DNA from 3 places in the Roseibium sp. FZY0029 genome. Region 2 is predicted to be linked to each of the others. Evidence: riboswitches for the same ligand, from Rfam matches in the RefSeq annotation. Region 2 holds a riboswitch; each other region holds the start of a gene.
The links. A riboswitch is a leader RNA that binds a small molecule or an ion and turns the genes downstream of it on or off. The one in region 2 is predicted to bind thiamine pyrophosphate.

Region 1 (7,130 bases), on a different contig from region 2:
CCAACCGGCAGAAGATCGCGGTCGTCAAGACCTCTGGCCGCCACGCCATTACCCACTGGCAGGTGAAGGAGCGCTTCGGCAATGCCGAGCAGCCCGCCCTCGCCTCGTTGCTGGAGTGCCGCCTTGAAACCGGCCGTACCCACCAGATCCGCGTTCACATGGCCCACATCGGCCACCCGCTGATCGGAGACGACGATTACGGGTCGGGTTTCAAGACCAAGGCCAACCGTCTGGAAGAGCCGCTCAAGAGCCTCGTGAACGGTTTTCACCGCCAGGCGCTGCATGCCGGCCTGTTGGCTTTCGAGCACCCCGTAAACGGTAAAACCTTGCGCTTTGAGAGCCCTTACCCGGCCGATTTCGCAAAACTTTTGTCCGGATTACAAAAATTTTAGGATTCGTTTTCGTTTTCTGACCATGCATTCGCCGAATTTCGACCTATATTAGGCTATCTTGTGTGCCTGTACGGACACGATTGTGCGTCCGACTTCCCTCCCAAATGGCTTGCTTGCGTATCACTGCGGGGCAGCGGGAGGAAGGCGACGCAAACTTGACGAAAGGGGGTGCATGATATGGCCCAAAACGTTCCGACGCTTACAGCAGGGGAAGGCGGCCTCAGCCGATACCTGGACGAGATCCGCAAGTTTCCGATGCTTCAGCCGCAGGAAGAGTACATGCTCGCCAAGCGCTACAAAGAGCATGAGGATCCTGAAGCAGCCGAACGCCTGGTCAATTCCCATCTACGCCTCGTCGCCAAGATTGCCATGGGTTACCGCGGCTATGGCCTGCCGATCGGAGAAGTCGTCTCCGAAGGCAATGTCGGCCTGATGCAAGCGGTCAAGCGCTTTGAACCGGACAAGGGTTTCCGGCTCGCGACCTATGCCATGTGGTGGATCAAGGCAGCTATTCAGGAATACATCCTGCGCTCATGGTCTCTCGTTAAAATGGGGACCACGGCCAACCAGAAACGCCTGTTCTTCAACCTGCGTCGCCTCAAGGGCAAGATCCAGGCGCTGGACGAAGGCGATCTGAAGCCGCACCAGGTATCGGAAATCGCTACCAAACTCGGAGTGTCCGAGGAGGAAGTGGTATCCATGAACCGCCGTCTGGGTGGTGATGCCAGCCTGAACGCGCCTGTGCGCGCGGAAGCAGACGCGGGCGAGTGGCAGGACTGGCTTGTTGATGAAAGCGAGAGCCAGGAAACCCTGCTTGCCAACCAGGAAGAGCTGGACATGCGTCGCAAGATGCTGAACGACGCCATGGACGTGCTCAACGAACGCGAGCGGCGCATCTTCGAAGCGCGCCGCCTGTCGGAAGATCCGATGACGCTGGAAGACCTTTCCGGTGAATTTGGTGTCAGCCGTGAACGCGTTCGCCAGATCGAGGTCCGCGCCTTCGAGAAGGTTCAGAAGGCCGTGCGCAACAGCGCCCGCACCATGGACCAGCCTGCCGCCTGAGCCAGGTAACCTAGAAAACAAACAAGCGCCGGAGCCAACCTCCGGCGCTTTTCTTTTACGTGAACTGATTGGATTAGCGGATCTCGGCTGTATAGCTTTCCACCGGCACGACTTTGCTGATCAGGCCAGCTTCGGCCATGAACTCGGCAAAACGCTGATAGCGGCCTGCGTCGAGTGCCGCCGGGCGCTTGGCGAAGCGCGGCAGCGTGTCGAACCAGGCCCGTCTGTTCAGCTCGTCGTTGAGGTTCGGATATGCCTCTATGAACGCATTCCAGGATTCTTCCGGATGATTGCTCAGATAGATCGTGGCCGCTTCCACAGCCGCGAGGAACTTCGCGAAGCGCGGATCGTCGGTCTCGTCCTTGTTCACGACATAGATCAGCTCATCAAAGATCGGCACGCCGTTTTCTTCCGGAAAGAAGGCCTTGCCCGGTTTGCCTTCGATTTCGAGCTGGGTCAGCTCGAAATTGCGATAGCCGCCGATCACCGCATCCACCTGGCCGGCAAGCAAAGAACCCGACAGCGCGAAATTGACGTTGACCAGTTCCACGTCATCAATGGTCAATCCCGCCGATTGCAGCATCTGGCCCAGCATCGCATCCTCGAACCCGGACACGGAAAAACCGATGCTCTTGCCCTTCAGGTCCTTCAGCTCCTGAATTGGACCATCCTTGAGCACGATGAGCGAATTGAGCGGCGTTTCCACCAGTGTCCCGATCCATTTCAGCGGCAGCTCCTCGTCTATCTGCGCGTGAAGCGTCGGTTGATAGGAGACCGCAATATCGCCCTGCCCGGCAGCGACCAGCTTCGGCGGCATTGCAGGATCTGCAGGCTCGATGATCTCAACGTCCAGACCTTCCGCTTCGAAGAAGCCTTTTGTCTGAGCGGTAACCAGCGGCGCGTGATCCGGATTTACGAACCAGTCGAGCAGCAAGGTCAGTTTTTCACCGGCCTGCGCCGGGCCCGACGCCAGCAAGCCGGCCGCGAGAACAAGAGACAGGAATTGTTTTTTCATGAGGTCCTCCGTTGAGCGGCAGCTAGCTGAGCGTCTGCCAGGGAACAAGAAGTCGGGTGAGATGGTTCACGGCAAAACGCATGATCAGCACCATGGCTGCCAGAAGGATCAGGGCAGCGAACATCATGTCCGCCTGCATCCGGTTGCTGCTTTGAAGCATTATGAAGGCAAGGCCGCCCTTCGCCCCGGCCCACTCACCGATGATCGCCCCCATGGGCGCGAACACAGCAGCAACCCGCAAACCGGAGGCAAATGCCGGCAAGCCCGACGGCAGACGGAAGAACCAGAGTTCCTTCAAACGAGACAGCCGATAAAGCCGGGCAAGGTCGTGCAGACCCGGATCCAGCCGCTGCAGGCCGTCGAAAAATGTCGACGTGACCGTGAAGAAGATGACCAGGATGACAACGACGATCTTGGACGCCAGCCCGAACCCCAGCCAGAGCACGAGGATCGGCGCGATGGCAAAGACAGGCAGGGCCTGCGTGACCAGAATGGGGGGCATGGCCAGCCTTGCAGCAACCGGAAACAGCCACAAGAGAATGGAAAGCAGCGCCCCGGCTGCAGCTCCAAGCACAAAACCGAGCACCGTCTCATAGGCGGTGATACCGGCATGATGCAGCAGAAAGCCGGCGTGTTTGGCGAAAGCTGCAAACACCCGGTCCGGACCCGGCAGAATGTAGTGCTGGGTGTCGAAGATATGGACAATGGCCGCCCAGATCGCGACGGTCAGCAGCAGGCCGAACACCGTCCGGCCGACAGCTTTCAGGAAAACCATCATCCGGCCACCTTGGTCACCACAGGCTGACAGGCCGGTTCAAGCGCCGATACCGGCAGTCGGATGTGCAGCCAGGGCTGCGGTCGCAGACAGATACGCATAGGATCTCCCGTCTTCGGACAAGCCGAAAATGACAATGGAGATCCGGGAATAGGCTAAGGATTCCGTCCCTTCGCCGGCATGACCCGGATCAGGTTCTAAGGGTTCGGCATCACGCCATCTCAGCTCCGGTAACCGGAACACCCCTCGGACCAAGTCGGAACATGCCTTGTGTCAGGAAAAAAGGCAAGCGGCTGCGGAACGGTTTTTAGGCAGGTTCCAAGGGCTTACCTCGCCCAGCCGGACACACCTCAACGTGCACCCAAGACCAGAACCACCAGATCATCGCCCTTGCACGCAGAGATAAGCTTATGAAAAAATTGAGATTTTCAGAACCAGATCCCAGCTCGCAGGTCACCCCGCGCGGATGACGTTGGAACGGGCATCCACGGAAAAAAGCCAGAAGCCGCTGTGAAGCGGCTTCTTCCAATTCTCAAAGCAGGAGACGATTGCTTAGCCGGCTTGCCAGGAGGTAATTGCCTTTTCAACAGCATCCGCACCGGCCGTTCCCTTCTCAAGGGTCAGGATGCCGCGCTTGCCGTTTTCATACAGCATCGGAATGTCGATCCAGCCGCGTTCACGCAGCAGGGCCAGATTGCGTTGCTGCTCGTTCGGCAGGCTGGACAGGGCGATCCAGAAAAAGCCTGGAGACACCTTCACCGAAGCGCCGATCAGCGCATCGCCGCGGGCCTCTTCAGTCGGCTTCATGACGAGACCCGGAACATTGACGACATCGCCCGGAGCGAAGTTTTCCGGAAACTCGTATTTGATCTCGACAAGATGGCTGGCTGGCAGGGAGGTGTCGTCATTCGGCTTGATGCGAATGTCGACTTTCACATCCCGCTCGGGGATTTCGACCGATGCACTCAGAACCGCCAGAGCCTTGCCATCGAGATTGGTTTCTTCCTCGACGCTCCAGACAACGGCACCTTGTGCCGCAGTGCCGGCGCCACCGGACTCTTCACCCTCTTCATAAAGAATCGAGCGCTGCACGGAAGAATCAGCCGCCGAAGCAGACGGAGCAGGCGCACTGTCATCCGGCGAGATAGCCGACAGGTTGTCTTCCGGCACCGCGACCGGGTTTTCTGTTATCGCAGGCGCCTGATCGTTGTCGGTGCTCGTCACGATGGAAGGCTGTGAAGGCTCGGGCGCAGTGTCTGCCGGGGTATCGGCCTCAGAGCTATCGGCCTGCCCGGTAATGGTTGTTGTGGTCACCGTACGAGCATCAGGCGCAACCACATCCGTTTCGCCTTCATTCAGCAAACGGTCGGTGTTCTTCGACGGTTCATCGCCTTCTCCGGCAGCAGTCGAAACCGGCGGCTCCGTGTTGGTGACAGGTTCGCTGTCCGAAACTGTTGGGGAAGACGATGTGGCAGGTACGTTGCCATTATCGGCGCTCTGATCACCTGCGGGCATCAGGAAATAGGCCCCTGCTCCCAGAAGGACCAGCACCAGCAATGCGGCGGCAATCGCAATAGGAACGGTGCGGCTGCCGGACGTATCCCCACGCAGCGCATCCGACGCCTTCGGCTTCGACCGTTTGTCGCGGTTTTTCTTCGGCGCCGGCTCTTCCTTGGGCTTGCGTGCCTCATCGCCGTGATACGGCTGATCGACGGAAACGGATGCAGCGGCACCGTTCGTCGGTTCGAACAGGCTGTCATCCGCCGGTTCTGCCTGTGCCGGCCCACCGAACGAGGGTTCCTGACGCACAGGTGCCGCGCTCGGATCGGAAGCTTCCTTGGCGTTGTGGACAGCCTGGCTGGCCGCCGTGCCAAGTGCTTCGGCCTGCGACAGGGTTTCTTTCAGCGGCGAAGGATCAGGTGTTTCCACTGCTGGAGTGGGAGCTGCTTCCGGCTCCTGCGGGGCAGGCACATCCGGCGCCGCCTCCGCGACCGGCTCAGCCTGCGGCGGCGTCACGGGTGGCGCGGAAACCTGCGGCGCGGGGGCTGGCGCCTCAACCTTCGGAACCGTCGGGCTCAGGCCCAGGCTCTCGCGCGCGGCCTCAGCTTCCACCTTGCGGATGGCTTCTTCAAGACGCAACTGCTCAGCCGTGATTTCGGACGGCGCTAACGGCGGTTCATAGGCTTTGAGCTGATTGACGATGGCATTGCGCGCACGGCTGTAAACGCTTCTGCGTGCGGCACCATTGTTTTCAGGTAAAGACGCGATCGTTTTCTTCAGAATCGAATAGTAATCAGCCATCTTCCTGCCTACCGGCCGACTGCAAGGATCTGTTGTGCGGGCCCGAGATTTCGTATCATTCTCAGGCTTATAGCAAGTTTTTCGAAAACAGGTGCTATTTCTTCAATATCTCGCCGCGACAGAAACCCTCGCAGTACCCTTTTTCCTAACACAGATTTGTCTCTTCGGCACACACATGGAACGCCGAAAACGAAGGGCGGTTGCATGCAGTGATTCGCAGCACGCAACCTAAGTCCTTAATAATGTGCTTTTAACGTCACATATCTCAATCCTGGAAGGGATTCTGCACAAGAATTGTGTCGTCCCGTTCCGGACTTGTCGACAGAAGAGCCACCGGAGCACCGATCAGTTCTTCGACATGACGCACATATTTGATCGCCTGAGCCGGCAGCTCGGCCCACGTCCGGGCCCCTTCGGTCGATTCTTTCCAGCCCGGCAGGCTTTCGTAAATCGGCTTCACCCGCTCCTGCGCCCCCTGCGAGGCCGGCAGATAGTCGATCCGCTCGCCATCCAGCTCATAGCCGATACAGATCTTGATTTCGTCGAGGCCGTCCAGCACGTCCAGCTTGGTCAGCGCGATCCCGGTGATACCGGATGTGCACACGGTCTGGCGCACCAGAACCGCATCAAACCAGCCGCAGCGGCGGCGGCGGCCGGTCACGGTACCGAATTCATGACCGCGCGTGCCCAGGAACTCGCCGACCTCATCCTTAAGTTCGGTCGGGAACGGACCTTCGCCCACACGGGTGGTGTAGGCCTTGGTGATGCCGAGCACGTAATTGATCGAATTCGGGCCGAGGCCGCTGCCTGCCGCGGCCTGGCCGGCGACGGTGTTGGACGAGGTCACGAATGGATAGGTGCCGTGGTCGATATCCAGAAGCGCACCCTGAGCGCCCTCGAACAGGATCCGCTTGCCCTGGCGGCGCTGCTCGTCCAGCAGATACCAGACCTTATCCATGTAAGGCAGCACCTTGTCGGCGATGCTCGCAAGTTCGTCGTAGATCGCCTGAGCGGAAATCTCGTCCTGACCAAGACCCCGGCGCAGCGCATTGTGGTGCGTCAGCAAGCGGTCGATCTTGGCAGGAAGGGTCGCAAGGTTCTTCAGGTCCATCAGGCGGATGGCGCGGCGGCCAACCTTGTCTTCATAGGCCGGGCCGATACCGCGCTTGGTGGTGCCGATGCGCGTACCGGTGTTGGAATTCTCGCGCAGGGCATCGAGTTCGCGGTGGAGCGACAGAATCAGCGTCACGTTTTCGGCAACGCGCAGAGATTCGGGTGTCACGACGACACCCTGATTGCTTAGGCGCTCGACTTCCTCAGCAAGGGCGTGCGGATCCAGCACGACGCCGTTACCGATCACCGAAAGCTTCCCTTCACGTGCAACCCCGGACGGCAGGAGAGACAGCTTGTAGCTGACACCATCGATGACAAGGGTATGACCGGCATTGTGCCCGCCCTGGAACCTTACGATGACATCGGCCTGTTCCGACAACCAGTCGACAATCTTGCCTTTGCCTTCGTCACCCCATTGCGAACCGACAACAACCACATTCGCCATCTAGACTTTGCTCTCCTGAAGCAGCTT
Region 2 (7,130 bases):
GCAGCGCACAGCCGGACCGGTTTCAAACGTTTGCGGGAAGCTTAAACGGCCCTGGAATGAGGCCCATGCCTGAGCCGCGGTTCACGGGGGAGAGGAGAAACGCAATGGATCGAGCCAGCTCCCATGAAAGGCATTACCCCCAGAGCCAGGCCGCTCCGCGCACGCCGGAACTGTCGCCATGCATGGCCTTGCGGATCGGCGTTTCGTAAGTGTCCGAGAAGATGTATGGCTCCATTGCCGCAGGAAGGTCTGCATAAAGCTCATCGATATTCGACATGCCGCCGCCCAGAACGAACACATCCGGGTCGAGAAGATTGGCAGACATGGCAAGCGCACGGGCAAGGCGGCTGACGTAGGCCTCATAGACGGCGGTTGCCACCGTATCACCAGAGCGTTTCAGCGCCATGATCTCGTGGCCCTTCAGCAGTGTTCCGGTCCTGTCCTTGTAATCAAGCTGAAAGCCGGTTCCTGAGCACCAGCGGTCGATGGCGCCCTTGTGACCGATCCAGCTATCCGGACCTGGGTATTCTTCCGGCTTCAGCCACGGAACGGTGATGGCACCCCATTCACCGCCAATGCCGTTGGCGCCGAGGTGAGCCTTAGCGTCGATGGCGATGCCCGATCCGCTACCCGTGCCGATGATGATGGCGTGTACGATGTGAGCTCCGGCGCCAGCACCGTCGGTCGCTTCCGACACCGCCAGGCAATTGGCGTCGTTCTGGATGCGGACCGGACGGCCGAGCACCCTTTGCAGATCCTTGTCCAGGGGCTTCCCGTTCATCCAGGTGGAATTTGCGTTCTTGACGAGGCCCGTCTTGGGCGACAGCGACCCTGGAATACCGAGACCGAGCGTTCCCGTCTGGCCGGTTGCCTGCTCGGCACATTCGACCAGAAAACGGACAGCCTCCAGACACCCTTCATAGTCGTCTCTGGGAGTGTCGACCCGTTGCCGAAACAATTCCTCGCCCTCGTTGGAAAGAGCGATGATTTCGATCTTGGTGCCACCCCAGTCAATTCCCAGCCGCATTTTCACTCCATCCGTCTTGGCAGTTCGAAGGCAGCCGTCTGGCCGTCTTCAAGTTCGCTTGTCTGTTTCCCGTAGGTTTTGAACTTTTTCAAGATTGCGCTCATTTCTTCGGCGTTCAGGATCACCGGGTCGCCGAGTGTCAGAGCCGACAGATACTGATCCGCCAGATCTTCAACACCTTCCGCCACCGAAAGAGCCTTTTGCAATGTTGCGCCTCCGGCGATCTGTCCATGGTTCGCAAGCAGGCAGGCGTTCCTGTCTCCCAGAGCAGCGATCATCGCTTCGGAAAGGGCTTTCGTGCCGAAGGTTGCATAATGCGCACAGTCGATGCGGTCACCGCCGGCAAGCGCGACCATGTAATGGAACGCGGGAATGCCACGCCGGTGGCACGAGAGGGCGGTTGCGCGCGGGCTGTGACAATGGACCACCGCGCCGCAGTCAGGTTTTGCCAGATAGAAGTCGAGATGCATACGCCACTCGGAAGACGGCAGCGTTTCACCGCGGTAGCAGCCATCCCAGTCCAGCGGAACGATCATGTCTTCGGTCAGATTTTCATAAGGAGTACCCGACGGCGTCACCAAAAAACCGGATTCGGTGCGTGCACTGACATTTCCAGAAGTGCCTTTCGTCAGTCCGAGACGCGGCAAGGCGCGGGCAGTCTCTATGATCGCGCGGCGCAGCTCGGACGTATCGTCTGGAAAGGTGGGCATTCGGGGCCTCTTTGGGTCTGGTTCGGCCGCAAGCCTATCGTTTAAAAGCGCGGCCGTGAAAGCGGCGCTTAGATGACAGGTATCCGGTTGCCTTTTCAAGGTATTGGTTTGATATATCCCGAGCCTTCGACCAGACGGTGAAGGATCGCGGTGTTAAGGGACTGCATGGCGGGTTTTGCAGACAAGCTCAGGCATTTGTTTGGATCGGCTGCAATGTCGGCAGACCGGACGGGTCGGGGCGAGCAATCCAGACCAAGACCCGGACCGCTTTCCAAAGGACCACGCTGGGCTGAGCCGGACGGAGAAACGCTGTCTGACGGAGGCAAGCCCAACAGGCCCGGTCTGCCGCCACGCGTTGCCAGGTCCAGGAGCCGTGCTCAGGTGACGCCCTATTACATCTGGGGAACGCTGGCACTTCTGGCAGCAGGTTTTGCCGTTGGAGGTCTGTTCCTGCACCTTGTTCAACAGCAGGGGGAAGACAGCGTCGTCACATCACCCCTGATGCCGGACCCGCTATCGTCCTTGCAGCCTCCGGCGAGGAACGTGCTGCTGGCCCCGGAGCCGGAACTTGCAGCCGAACTGAAGCGCAGCTTTCTGGGGCGGCCAGATCAACTGTGTGACGAGTTGCGCTCGCTGGGCCTCGGAAATCCGGGTTGGCGCCGGGCTCCCTTCAGTGCGGACCGCTGGCAATGCGCATCAGACCTGGTGCCCTTGACCACGCCGAGCGTCGACTATGGCTCGACAACTCTCTTCTTCCTGCTGCGCGGCCCCTCGGACAACCGCATCGACTATCTGCGGCTTAAACTGGTGGTGGAGGATCCGCGCCAGATGCAGATAGGGCTCGATGCGGTCTGGCTGGTGATCGACGCCCTGGCCCTGCGTTACGGCTGGACGGTGCCGGAAGTCTTTCGAGAGGCGGTTTCCGGCTTCAGGCAACTGGAAACGAACCACAGGGGTGTTCGCATGTCGGTTGCGCCGGAAGATCCCAAGCTGACAGGGGATCCGCTGGCAAGCCAGCGGCTCAATATCATTCTCGACTTTGGCGAGCCGGACCTGATCCGGCCCGCCGACCGGTTTGAAAAAGCGCCGCCTCTTGAGAGCGGCTGGAGCGTCAAGGCCCCGAACGCTCCGGCAGGGGAATGAATTCCTCCGCGTCGCCGGGAACCGTATCGAACCGTCCCAGCCGCCAGTCTTCCTTGGCCTGCTCAATGCGTTCCTTTGATGAAGACACGAAGTTCCACCAGATATAACGCCGGCCATCCATCGGTTCCCCGCCAAGCACCACAAAACGGGCGGGCAGGGGCGAGGTGTTTTCAATCACCAGATGATCGCCCGGCTTGAACACCAACAGCTGGGCCGGATCAAAACTCTGGCCCGCGATGGTGATCTGGCCAGAGACAGTGTAAAGGCCACGTTCTTCCCAACCGGCATCCAGCGGGATCCTGGCTCCCGGTTCCAGCGTGATATCTGCATAGAACATGTCGGAGGCTGTCTTCACCGGTGCCTTGTGGCCATAGAGCTCCCCAGCGATGAGCTTGACCGAAGCGCCCTTGTCGGAAAACTCGGGCTGTTCCTCAGTGCCGTGATGCTGGAAGGTCGGGTCAGTCTCTTCCAGATGTTTGGGCAGGGCAACCCAGCTCTGCAGGCCGAAAAGGGGGCGTTTTTCCTGCAATCGTTCCGGACGCTCACGTTCTGAATGCACGATGCCCTTGCCCGCGCTCATCCAGTTCAGGGCACCGGGCGCAATCGCGATCTCCGTTCCGAGGCTGTCACGATGGTACATCTCGCCTTCAAAGAGATAGGTCACTGTCGCCAGACCGATATGGGGATGAGGGCGCACGTCGATGCCGCCGCCAACCAGCAACTCTGCAGGTCCCATCTGGTCGAAGAAGATGAACGGACCAACCATCCGTCTCCTGGCGGAGGGCAGAGCGCGCCTCACCGAAAATCCGCCGAGATCGGACGTTCGCGGAACGATGATCGTTTCTATCGGGTCACAGCTTGCAGCATTTCCCGCCACGGGATCGGGGCAATTCAACCAGCTCATCTGCCTCTCCATCACAGAATAGTTCGTCTTGCAGGTTAGATAGGCACCGAGAAGCGGAAGTGTCCATTGAACAGTCTGTTTCGGGTTTTCATCCCCTGCACAATCTGTATAACGACCGGCCCTTCCTTACTTGCTTTTGTTTGGTGCGACATGAAACGCGTGATGATCGTAGGCGGCCCGGGCTCGGGAAAAAGCACGCTTGCCGTTGCCCTTGGCCGGAAAACCGGATTGCCCATCTACCATATGGACAAGATCCATTACCGCTCCGGTTGGAACGAACGGACGCGAGAAGAGAAAGACCGTCTGACGCATGAGGTCCATTTGAAGGATGCGTGGATCTTCGAGGGCGGTCATTCAAGCACCTATGCGGAGCGAGTTGAACGTGCCGACACTTTCATCTGGCTCGATGTCCCGGTTATGCGCCGCATATTTCGAGTGCTGAAACGGTCGGTGAAATACAATGGGCAAAGCCGTCCTGATCTGGCGGAAGGCTGCCCGGAGCAGTTCAACTGGCAGACGGTTGATTTCCTGAAGTTCATATGGCGAACCAGACACTCGGCCAGAGCCAAGTTGGAGCGCATCTACAGTGATCCTCCGAAGCATCTGACAGTCTATCGCCTCCGGTCTCTTGCCGAGGTCAATGAGTTTCTGGCGGACTGTCGGGAGCGAGACTGAAGATCTATCCGGTCTCTTGACAGTTGCACCTAACGAGCGGCACAAAAGGGGCTCACCCGGGGTGCCTCTAGAAGAGGCTGAGATACTGCTGGCGCGACTGCGCAGTGCAGGGACCCGACGAACCTGATCCAGGTCATGCTGGCGAAGGGAAGGTGTTCTCGGCCAACTGCGGTTGCCACGGCAATGCGACCACCCCGGCCACCTTTCCAAGCTGACTGTCCGAAATGCGGGGCCTGTTCCGGTCCTTGCGGAGATTCGTTGAATGCAGGCGGTCTACCAGACATTCCGAGATGGCGAACGACTGACGTCCTCCCTGGCAGGAGAGGCGGGATGAAGGTCGGTATCAAAGGGGCCGGAGTTGCCGGTCTGGCTCTGGCACAAGAGCTTGTCTCGCGTGGTGTGCGGGTGGAGTTGCTGGAAAAACACAAGGATCTTACCGCCAGTGCCTCCTGGCTTGCTGGCGGTATGCTGGCGCCTTGGTGCGAGCGGGAAAGTGCCGAAGAGGATGTTCTGCGGCTCGGGCAAGCCTCCATTGGCTGGTGGAGCAAGGTTCTGCCGGGGCACGTCCGGCACAATGGCACGCTGGTTGTTGCCGCGCCGCGCGATGCTGGTGAACTCAACCGGTTTGCCTCTCGGACCAGCGGCTTTACATGGCTCGACAGTGAAGCGCTGGGCGCACTCGAGCCGGACCTTGCGGGCCGATTTGCAAAGGGACTTCATTTTGCCGGAGAAGCCCATCTCGATCCGCGGCAAGCTCTCACGGCGTTGCTGGCAAAAGTGTCTGAGAGCGGTGCAGAGGCCAGTTTCGAGACCGAGCACTTTGCTTCGGCGCCCGATCTTGTCGCCGATTGTACCGGCATGGCTGCGCCCGATCCGCACCTGCGGCCCGTTCGCGGTGAAATGCTGCTGCTCCACGCGCCGGATGTCTCACTTTCGCGGCCTGTGCGTTTTCTGCACCCGCGCATCCCGGTCTATGTCGTGCCGCGTGACATCGGGGTCTTCATGGTCGGGGCGACCATGATTGAAACCGGCGACCGGGAGGCGGTCAGTGTTCGGTCGACCATGGAACTCCTCAATGCCGCCTACAGCCTGCATCCTGGCTTTGCGGAGGCAAAGATCATCGAAACCGGGGCGGGCCTGCGCCCGGCCTATCCCGACAATCTCCCTCGCGTCACGCTTTCCGGCAACACGTTGTCACTGAACGGATTTTACCGGCACGGCTTCCTGCTTGCCCCGCATTTTGCCATCGAGGCAGCAGACAGGATCGTGCAACATCTTCAGGAGAAGTCCCTTGAAGCTAACCATTAACGGCGAACCTCAGGAAGTTGCCAGCGCGACGCTGGCTGCCCTTCTGCATGAACTGGCCTATGACCATGAGTTCCTGGCCACGGCGCGCAACGGCGAACTCGTGTGTGCGGAAGAACGGAGCGCTTGTGTCCTTGAGGCGGGCGACCGGATCGAGATCCTGTCACCAATGCAGGGAGGCTGACGATCATGTTTGAAGTTTATGGGGAAACGTTCGCATCGCGTTTTCTGCTCGGAACGGCGCAATATCCTTCACCGCAAATCCTGGCGGATGCGGTAAGGGCATCGGGTGCAGAAATTCTGACCGTGTCTCTCCGGCGAGAAACGGCCGGAAATGGCACAGGTGGGCGGTTCTGGGACCGAATCCGGGAATTGAACGTCAAGGTGCTGCCCAACACCGCCGGGTGTCACTCGGTGAAGGAAGCGGTTACCACCGCAAGGATGGCGCGGGACCTTTTTGGAACCGACTGGATCAAGCTGGAAGTGATCGGCCATCACGACAGCCTGCAGCCGGATGTCTTTGGCCTTGTGGAGGCGTCACGCATCCTGAGCGATGACGGCTTCGAGGTGTTTCCTTATACGACGGACGATATTGTGGTCGGTGAACGGCTGCTTGAGGCAGGCTGCCAGGTGTTGATGCCCTGGTGCGCGCCGATCGGTTCAGCGAAAGGGCCGGTCAATCCGGATGCCCTTCGTTCTTACCGCAGTCATTTCAGTGGCGTTCCTCTTGTCGTGGATGCCGGTCTTGGCCGGCCGTCTCACGCGGCCACTGTACTTGAACTCGGCTTTGATGCGGTGCTGCTGAACACGGCCGTAGCGAAGGCCGGTGATCCTGTCGCCATGGCAAGGTCATTTGCGATGGCAATCGAGGCCGGTCGACTGGCCTACGAAGCCCAACCCCTGGAACCTCGTGACATGGCGGTTCCTTCTACTCCGGTACTCGGAATGGCGGTTTTTGAATGAAACTCGATCCCTTTTATCCCATCGTTGACAGTTCCGACTGGATCGAACGGCTGGTGCCGCTTGGCATCAAACTGGTTCAGCTACGCATCAAGGACGTGAGCGATGATATCCTGCGCAAGGAAATCGCGGCTTCCAGGAGCGTTTGCGTGAAACATGGCTGCCAACTTGTCGTCAACGACTATTGGCAGCTTGCAATCGAGGAGGGGTGTGATTTTGTCCATCTTGGTCAGGAAGACCTTGCCGCGGCTGATGTCGCAGCCATTCGCAAGGCAGGCTTGAAGCTTGGAGTGTCGACCCACGACGGCGAAGAACTGCAGACAGCTCTTTCTACCGAGCCCGATTATGTCGCCCTCGGCCCCGTCTATCCGACAATCCTGAAAGAGCTCAAATGGGCCCCGCAAGG
Region 3 (7,130 bases), on a different contig from region 2:
ATTCATTTCGAAACCCGCAATGTCCCCTCGACCACCAATGCCATGGGCATCAAGGGCGCGGGAGAAGCGGGAACCATCGGCGGCTGCGCGTCGATCATGAATGCCGTGCAGAAGGCCCTGAAGGATGGGGCAGGGGTCAGCGAAACAATCGACATGCCGGCAACGCCGTTGCGGGTGTGGGAAGCCATTCAGGCAGCAAAGTAACGAAGACTGAAAAAGGCGCCCTTTCGAGGCGCCTTTATTCTTTCCAAGTGGAAGTTGACACCGGTAAAGCCGGGGTCTCGTGATTGTGTCTGTGGTTTCTTTTAAATAACCGTATGAATAATCCGGTTCTTGCCGCAATCTTGCTGTTCATCGGTGCGCGAGAATCGTAGATCCCCAAGAACAGGACTGTCGCCTGTGTTTCAATCCTTCTTCCCTAGACCGAAGCTGTTTTTCACCTCGGCTTTGCTGTGGACCATCGTAACCGTCGCTTTCTGGTACGGTTTCGCAGATGAGTTGAGCGGTCCGCTCGGCTTCGGTGTTTCCGAGACCGATCCTAAAGAGATCGTGGGGCCAGGGTTTTTCGTTTCGCCAGAATTCATCTGGTTCTACTGTTACTACTTCATCTGTACGGTTCTTTTCGGTGGCTTCTGGTGGGTGTTTGCCAGAAACCATCGCTGGCAGGTCTGGTCCGTCTGGGGATCGTCCGCGATCATCTTCTCGACCTATTATTCGGTGCAGGTGTCGGTCGCCATCAACAACTGGCGCAGGCCGTTCGGCGATACGCTTCAGAACGCGCTGCCAGGCGACAAGGGTGTCACGGCGCTGGACTTCTATTCGCTCATGATTGTGTTCGTGCAAATCGTGGCGTTTCAGGTGGTTCTTTATGTCTTTACCCGGTTTTTCGTGAGCCACTACGTCTTCAGATGGCGTACGGCGATGAACGATTACTATGTCGAAAAGTGGTCCAAGGTTCGCCATATCGAAGGTGCCTCGCAGCGTATCCAGGAAGATACGATGCGTTTTGCCGCGATCATGGAAGGGCTTGGCGTCGCGATGATCGACTCCGTCATGACGTTGATTGCCTTCCTGCCCGTGTTGCTGTCGCTGTCGAGTTACGTCTCCGAACTGCCGATCGTCGGTGCCATTCCGGCCCCGCTGTTCACCGCGGCGATCTTGTGGTCGCTGTTCGGGACGGGTCTGCTGGCGCTCGTCGGTATCAAGCTGCCGGGGCTGGAGTTTCATAACCAGCGCGTCGAGGCGGCCTATCGTAAGGAGCTGGTCTACGGAGAGGACTACGAGCACAGGGCGCAGCCGATCACGCTGGCGGAACTATTTGCCAACGTTCGCAAGAACTATTTCCGGCTCTATCGCCACTACCTCTACTTCAATCTGGCCAGAGGCATCTATCTCCAGGCGGATAACCTGTTCACCTATTTCATTCTCGTTCCCACGATTGTCTCCGGCGCGATCACCTACGGTATCCTGCAACAGATCCTGACCGCCTTCGGCCAGGTGTCGAATTCGTTCCAGTATCTGGTCAACTCCTGGACGACGATCATCGAGCTTCTGTCCATCTACAAACGTCTGAAGGGTTTTGAGGTCTCGATTGCCGAGCACGAGAGAATGTCGCCGGAAGAACTGGCGAGGATCGTGGCGGAAAAAGAATCCCGGCTTTGAGGCTGAAGTTCGGGCGCGGAACGCCCCACATGAAGAATTGCCGCCGGTCTTTTGAGCGTGCGGCAAATTTCCTGCAAGTGGGCTTGCCGTAAGCCTCGTTTGATCAAATACTGTAGGCCCTTCACCTCATTCCCGCCTACGCGCATCCTGTACGCGGGACAATTCTTGATCCACTGCACTCGAAGGGCCAGTCGCACTGGTTCTTCCCACGGTTTTTGGACCGGTACACCGTGGGATTTATCTTTGAAAAGCCGGGCCTGGAAGTTGTCATGGCGTTCTTGAGCCAGAAGTCCCGTTTCTCCGGACCTCCGGCGCCCACCGGGATGACCCGGCAGGCACCTCTTATCGGAATATCCCTGAAAGTTGCGTCCACCATGGTGTTTTTCGTCATGGCAACGGCGCTGAAGATCGCGGCCGAGACGGTGCCTATCGGCGAACTGGTGTTCGCACGCAATTTCTTCGGTCTGTTTCCGGTACTGATCATGGTGGCGATGCGCCGGGAGCTGGGGCTTGCCTTCAGAACGGCCAATCCGCTTGGGCATCTTACCCGGGCGTCCGTCGGGCTGACGGCAATGGTCTGTGGCTTCACCGCGCTCTCGCTGTTGCCTCTGCCGGATGCGACGGCCATCGGCTTTGCCTCGCCGCTTTTCGTGGTGGTGCTGGCGTTCTTTCTTCTTGGCGAAAAAGTGCGGGTCTACCGCTGGAGCGCAGTCTGTGTCGGCTTTGTCGGCATTCTGGTGGTGCTGTCGCCGCACCTTGGGGATGCGGAACTGGACAACGATTCGATGATCGGTGCGTTGATCGGCCTTACCGGTGCGGGCTTTGCGGCACTTGCCATGATCACCGTGCGCAAATTGTGCGAGACGGAGCGCACGTCGACCATCGTGACCTGGTTCGCCGGCATGTCTTCCATTTTGTCACTGCTCACCCTGCCGCTCGGGCTTTTGCTGCCCGGACAGGCCTGGATCGTGCCGGATCTGCCGACAGCCGGGTTGCTTCTGCTGATCGGTCTTGCCGGTGGTGTCGGCCAGATCCTGCTCACGCAGAGCTACCGTTACGCCGACGCCTCAACCATTGCCCCATTCGACTATGTCAACATGCTGTGGGCGATCATTGTCGGCTGGGTGGTGTTCAATGAAACACCGCTGCCTGCGGTGGTGGTCGGGGCGCTGATCGTGATTGCCGCGGGTATCTTCGTCATATACCGCGAACACAAGCTCGGTCTGGACCGCACCAAGGCCCGCCGGGCGTCTTCGCCTTCGCGTTCGTGAGGAGGGAGAGACAAGAGGGCAGGCGACGCTGCCTTTCCTGAGTCATTCCGGACAAATGAGGCGAAGCCGAGCGCTGATCCGGAATCCAGACTTATTTCGCGCCTTTGGCGCGGCATTACGCGAAGAGAAAAGAGTTCGCTCCGCTCACGCTGATGCGCTGGATTCCGGATCTGCGCGCAGCTTCACCGCGCTTGTCCTGAATGACGGCGAATACGGGTGGTTTCTTAATTCAGCCTTACTGCGGCTTGTACTCGAACCGCTCGACTGCGCTCTTGGTGCCGTCCTTGAAGATGAGCTGCACGTTGATCGACTGGGCCGAACCGGCGGGAAGTTCCAGGTAGGGTTTGTCTTTGAGCACGACGTTCGGGTTGTCGGGGTCGCAGGCGTCCAGCTGCCATTCCTGATCAATCGGGCCATCGTTCAGCCCGTAGAAGACATAGTCGATGCCGCATTTCCAGGATTCCAGGTGGGTGAAATAGATTAGCTCCTGGCCCTGCCAGTCGCGGAAGGACACCCAGTTGGCCTTGGTCAGATCCAGGATCTGCTTGATCTGCTCAGGCGGCATGCCTTGCGCGGATGCGGTGGTGCTGAGAGGCGCAAGAGCAAGGCTCAGGCAAAGCGCTGCGGATTTAATGAGTTTCATGGAAATTGTCCGGGTCTGGCCTTAGAAGGCCTTGAAGGTAATGATGGTCTTGGTGTCCTGAATACCGTCGATCGGGTGGACCTTCTCGTTCACGAAATGGCCGATGTCAGAACCATCCTCGACATAGAATTTCACCAGAAGATCGTAATCGCCGGAGGTGGAATAGACTTCGGATGCAATTTCCGCGTCGGCAATTGCATCGGCAACCTGATAGGTCTTGCCCAACTGGCATTTGATCATCACGAAAAACGGTACCATGGGATGCTCCGGGCAGTTGGTGTTTGAAGTGGGTGAGCGTGTCACCAGAACCGTTCACCGGACCGTTCGGTTTCGAAAAAAGGCCGGGCGACAGATTCACGAAAAGCAGACTAGGACATCGCCCATCTCCTTGCGCCAGTCAATTGCGGAGTAGCTGCCCTGCACAGGCCGGGTCTTGCAATCGCGCTGCCAGCTTGTTAGCAGTGCAAACATCTCATGGGGGTGCCCGGCCATCCAGGACCGGGCTGAGAGGCCGCCTGCCAACTCCTTGAACCTGATCCGGCTGATACCGGCGGAGGGATTTGAGATCATGATGCACGAACCATTTTCCACAACACGTCCTATCCGGAAGACCGGCAACGGGCTTTCTTTAAAAGGAGAGCCGTCATGAGCTTGTCCGTTGCCGCATCCACGCAGGCGCTCAGCGCCGAATTGGTCTTCTCCCTTCTGGAACGGGTCCGGCAGAAAGCACCGCGCGTTCACACCATCACCAATGCCGTTGCGCAGAGCTTCACCGCCAATGTGCTGCTGGCGCTCGGTGCCGTCCCCTCCATGACCATCGCGCGGGAGGAAGTTGCCGCCTTTGCTGGCGGCGCCGATGCACTTCTGGTGAACCTCGGCACGCTCGACGAGGAACGCCGCTTGGCCATTCCGCTTGCCATGGACGCTGCAAGGAAGGCCGGCCGGCCGATTTGTGTTGATCCGGTTTTCGTCAACCGGTCGCCCGTGCGCTGCGCCTATGCGCGTGAGCTTTTGGACCTGAAGCCGGATCTGGTGCGGCTCAATTCGGAAGAACTTGCCGCCCTCCTGCCGGAAAGGGCGGATGTCGATGCGTTGATCGAGGCCGGAACGGTGTTTGCCGTCACGGGGCCGGAAGACAGGATCGAAAGCCGCGGCGAGGATTTTCTGTTGCGCAACGGCGATCCGCTGATGTCCCGCGTGACGGCCACCGGCTGCGCCGGGGGGGCGGTTCTGGCTGCGTTCCTGAGCGTCGAAAACGACCGGGCGCTGGCAGCGGCCTGCGGGCTGTCCGTCTTCAACATTGCCGGTGAAATTGCCGCCGGCCGAGCAGGCGGGCCGGGTAGTCTGGTGCCGGAATTGCTCGACGCGCTTTATTCCCTGACCGACCGCGACATTGAAGCCCGTCTCAAAACCGGCTGACGCGCGCTAGTCGTCCATCTTCTCCAGGAGGCTCTCATGACCGCAATCGCGGTGACCATTGCAGGATCGGATTCCGGCGGCGGAGCCGGGATTCAGGCCGATCTCAAGACCTTTTCCGCCAATGGTGTCTATGGCGCCAGCGTCATTGCGGCGCTCACCGCGCAGAACACGCTGGGTGTCAGCGCCATTCACGATGTGCCGCCGGACTTCATACGGGCCCAGATGACGGCAGTTTTCACCGACCTTGCCGTCAAGGCAACCAAGATCGGTATGCTGTCGCGCGTCGATACGATTGAGGCGGTGGCGGAAGGGTTGCAGACGCTTGAGACGGGCAAAGTGGTGCTCGACCCGGTGATGGTGGCCGCGTCCGGGGATCCCCTGTTGGCGGACAGTGCCGTGGACACCTTGATCAGCCTGTTGCTGCCACTGGCCGACATCGTGACGCCGAACCTGCATGAAGCCGCACGCATGTTGCAGGGCGATGTGGCGGCTGACGAAACTCAGATGCACGAGCAGGCTGAGCGGCTGCTCGGCCTTGGAGCCAACGCGGTTCTGCTCAAGGGCGGGCACGGGGCCGGCGAGCAAAGTGCTGACCTTCTGCTCGACCGTGAAGGCAATGCGATCTGGCTCCGGTCCGACAGGGTCAAAACCGACAACACGCACGGCACCGGTTGCACGCTGTCATCGGCCGTTGCCGCTGGCCTCGCCAAGGGGCAGGACATGGAAGCGGCTGTACGGTCTGCCAAATCCTATATTCAGGCCGCAATCGCTGCCGCCGATGAATTGCACATCGGCAGTGGTCACGGCCCTGTTCATCATTTCCACGCGTTCTGGAGCAAGTGAGATGACCCGTCAGCCAAAGACCGAAACTGGACGGATGAGCCGACGCCAACTTCTGGGGGCTTCCGCAGCCGCCGGAGCCAGTGCATTGGCCACCCCAGCGCTGGCGCAGGAGCAGGCGACGCTGGAATGGAAGATGGTGACATCCTGGCCGAAGAACCTGCCGGGGCCCGGGATGACCGCACAGCGTATTGCGGACAGGATCGAGCTGATGTCCGGCGGCCGACTGCGCGTCCGGCTTTTTGCCGCCGGTGAATTGGTGCCGGCTCTGGGCGTGTTCGAGGCAGTTTCCGCGGGCACGGCGCAGATGGCGCATACGGCCTCGTTTTTCTGGCAGGGCAAGATCCCGGCCTCGGTCTATTTCACCGCGATCCCTTTCGGCCTGCTGCCGCATGAACACATCACCTGGATTGAGCAGGGGGGCGGCCAGGCGCTTTGGGACGAGCTTTATGCCCCCTTCGGACTGCGCCCGGTCATGGCCGGCAACACCGGCGTCCAGATGGGGGGCTGGTTCAAGCGCGAGATCAACACGCTGGACGATCTCAAGGGGCTGAAGATCCGCATGCCGGGGCTTGGTGGCGAGGTGATGCGCAGGCTCGGGGCAACGCCTATCAGTCTGCCACCCGGCGAGCTGTTCCAGGCGCTGGACAGCGGGGTGCTGGATGCCACGGAATTCCTGGGGCCATGGTCGGACCGCGCGATGGGTTTCCAGAAAGCTGCCAAGTCCTACTACACGCCCGGGTTTCATGAGCCGAACGGTACCGGCGAAGCGATCTTCAACAAGGTCGCGCTGGAAGGTCTGCCGGAAGACCTTCGCGCGATCATTCTGGAAGCCTGCAAAGCCGAAAACGGCCGGTCGCTTGCCGAAAGCGATTGGGAAAATGCGGGCGCGCTGCAGCTGTTGCAGGAGGAAGACGGCGTCGTTGTCCGTCCCTATCCGGATGATGTGCTGGAGGCGCTGCGAGTGACCTCCGCCGAGGTGCTGGCGGAATTCGCGAGCAAGGATGCGCTCAGCCAGAGGATCTACGACAGTCACCTGGCTGCCCGGGCCCGTCTGGCTCCCTGGAGCGACGTTGCCATGCGCAAGTTCATGGAAGCCCGGGACGGTTAGACCTGCCGCCGGCTGCGGATTGCATCATGGCAACGTCCGCAGACGGTCTCTTTGCGAAACCTTGCAACCGACCGGTTCGGGGTTTGAATCCGCTGGGCTGGTAATGGACCGTTTCCAAGCGAAACGAAGGCGCCATCCGCCGGGAAACTTCCTGACAAAATGAGTTTTTAAGGCCGGAAACCGC

Region 1: it holds a riboswitch for thiamine pyrophosphate, as region 2 does, so the genes downstream of both, V1T76_RS20345 (ABC transporter permease) here and thiO (glycine oxidase ThiO) in region 2, are expected to answer to the same signal.
Region 3: it holds a riboswitch for thiamine pyrophosphate, as region 2 does, so the genes downstream of both, V1T76_RS07255 (hydroxyethylthiazole kinase) here and thiO (glycine oxidase ThiO) in region 2, are expected to answer to the same signal.

The regions. Positions count from the first base shown of each region.
Region 1 is NZ_JAZDVZ010000007.1:160,349-167,478, forward strand. It holds gene V1T76_RS20330 (RluA family pseudouridine synthase) at 1-392, shown strand, start outside; gene rpoH (RNA polymerase sigma factor RpoH) at 570-1,454, shown strand; gene V1T76_RS20340 (ABC transporter substrate-binding protein) at 1,528-2,469, opposite strand; gene V1T76_RS20345 (ABC transporter permease) at 2,492-3,247, opposite strand; TPP riboswitch at 3,395-3,501, opposite strand; gene V1T76_RS20350 (hypothetical protein) at 3,797-5,545, opposite strand; gene V1T76_RS20355 (adenylosuccinate synthase) at 5,811-7,103, opposite strand.
Region 2 is NZ_JAZDVZ010000003.1:267,311-274,440, reverse strand. It holds gene V1T76_RS09660 (ROK family protein) at 134-1,027, opposite strand; gene V1T76_RS09655 (class II aldolase/adducin family protein) at 1,030-1,737, opposite strand; gene V1T76_RS09650 (DUF6030 family protein) at 2,119-2,880, shown strand; gene V1T76_RS09645 (pirin family protein) at 2,849-3,784, opposite strand; gene V1T76_RS09640 (DNA topology modulation protein FlaR) at 3,935-4,459, shown strand; TPP riboswitch at 4,507-4,627, shown strand; gene thiO (glycine oxidase ThiO) at 4,790-5,767, shown strand; gene thiS (sulfur carrier protein ThiS) at 5,751-5,948, shown strand; gene V1T76_RS09625 (thiazole synthase) at 5,954-6,727, shown strand; gene V1T76_RS09620 (thiamine phosphate synthase) at 6,724-7,130, shown strand, end outside.
Region 3 is NZ_JAZDVZ010000002.1:587,684-594,813, reverse strand. It holds gene V1T76_RS07280 (xanthine dehydrogenase family protein molybdopterin-binding subunit) at 1-204, shown strand, start outside; gene sbmA (peptide antibiotic transporter SbmA) at 400-1,662, shown strand; gene V1T76_RS07270 (DMT family transporter) at 1,932-2,933, shown strand; gene V1T76_RS07265 (hypothetical protein) at 3,169-3,576, opposite strand; gene V1T76_RS07260 (Lrp/AsnC ligand binding domain-containing protein) at 3,598-3,834, opposite strand; TPP riboswitch at 4,043-4,153, shown strand; gene V1T76_RS07255 (hydroxyethylthiazole kinase) at 4,222-4,995, shown strand; gene thiD (bifunctional hydroxymethylpyrimidine kinase/phosphomethylpyrimidine kinase) at 5,032-5,838, shown strand; gene V1T76_RS07245 (TRAP transporter substrate-binding protein) at 5,840-6,946, shown strand.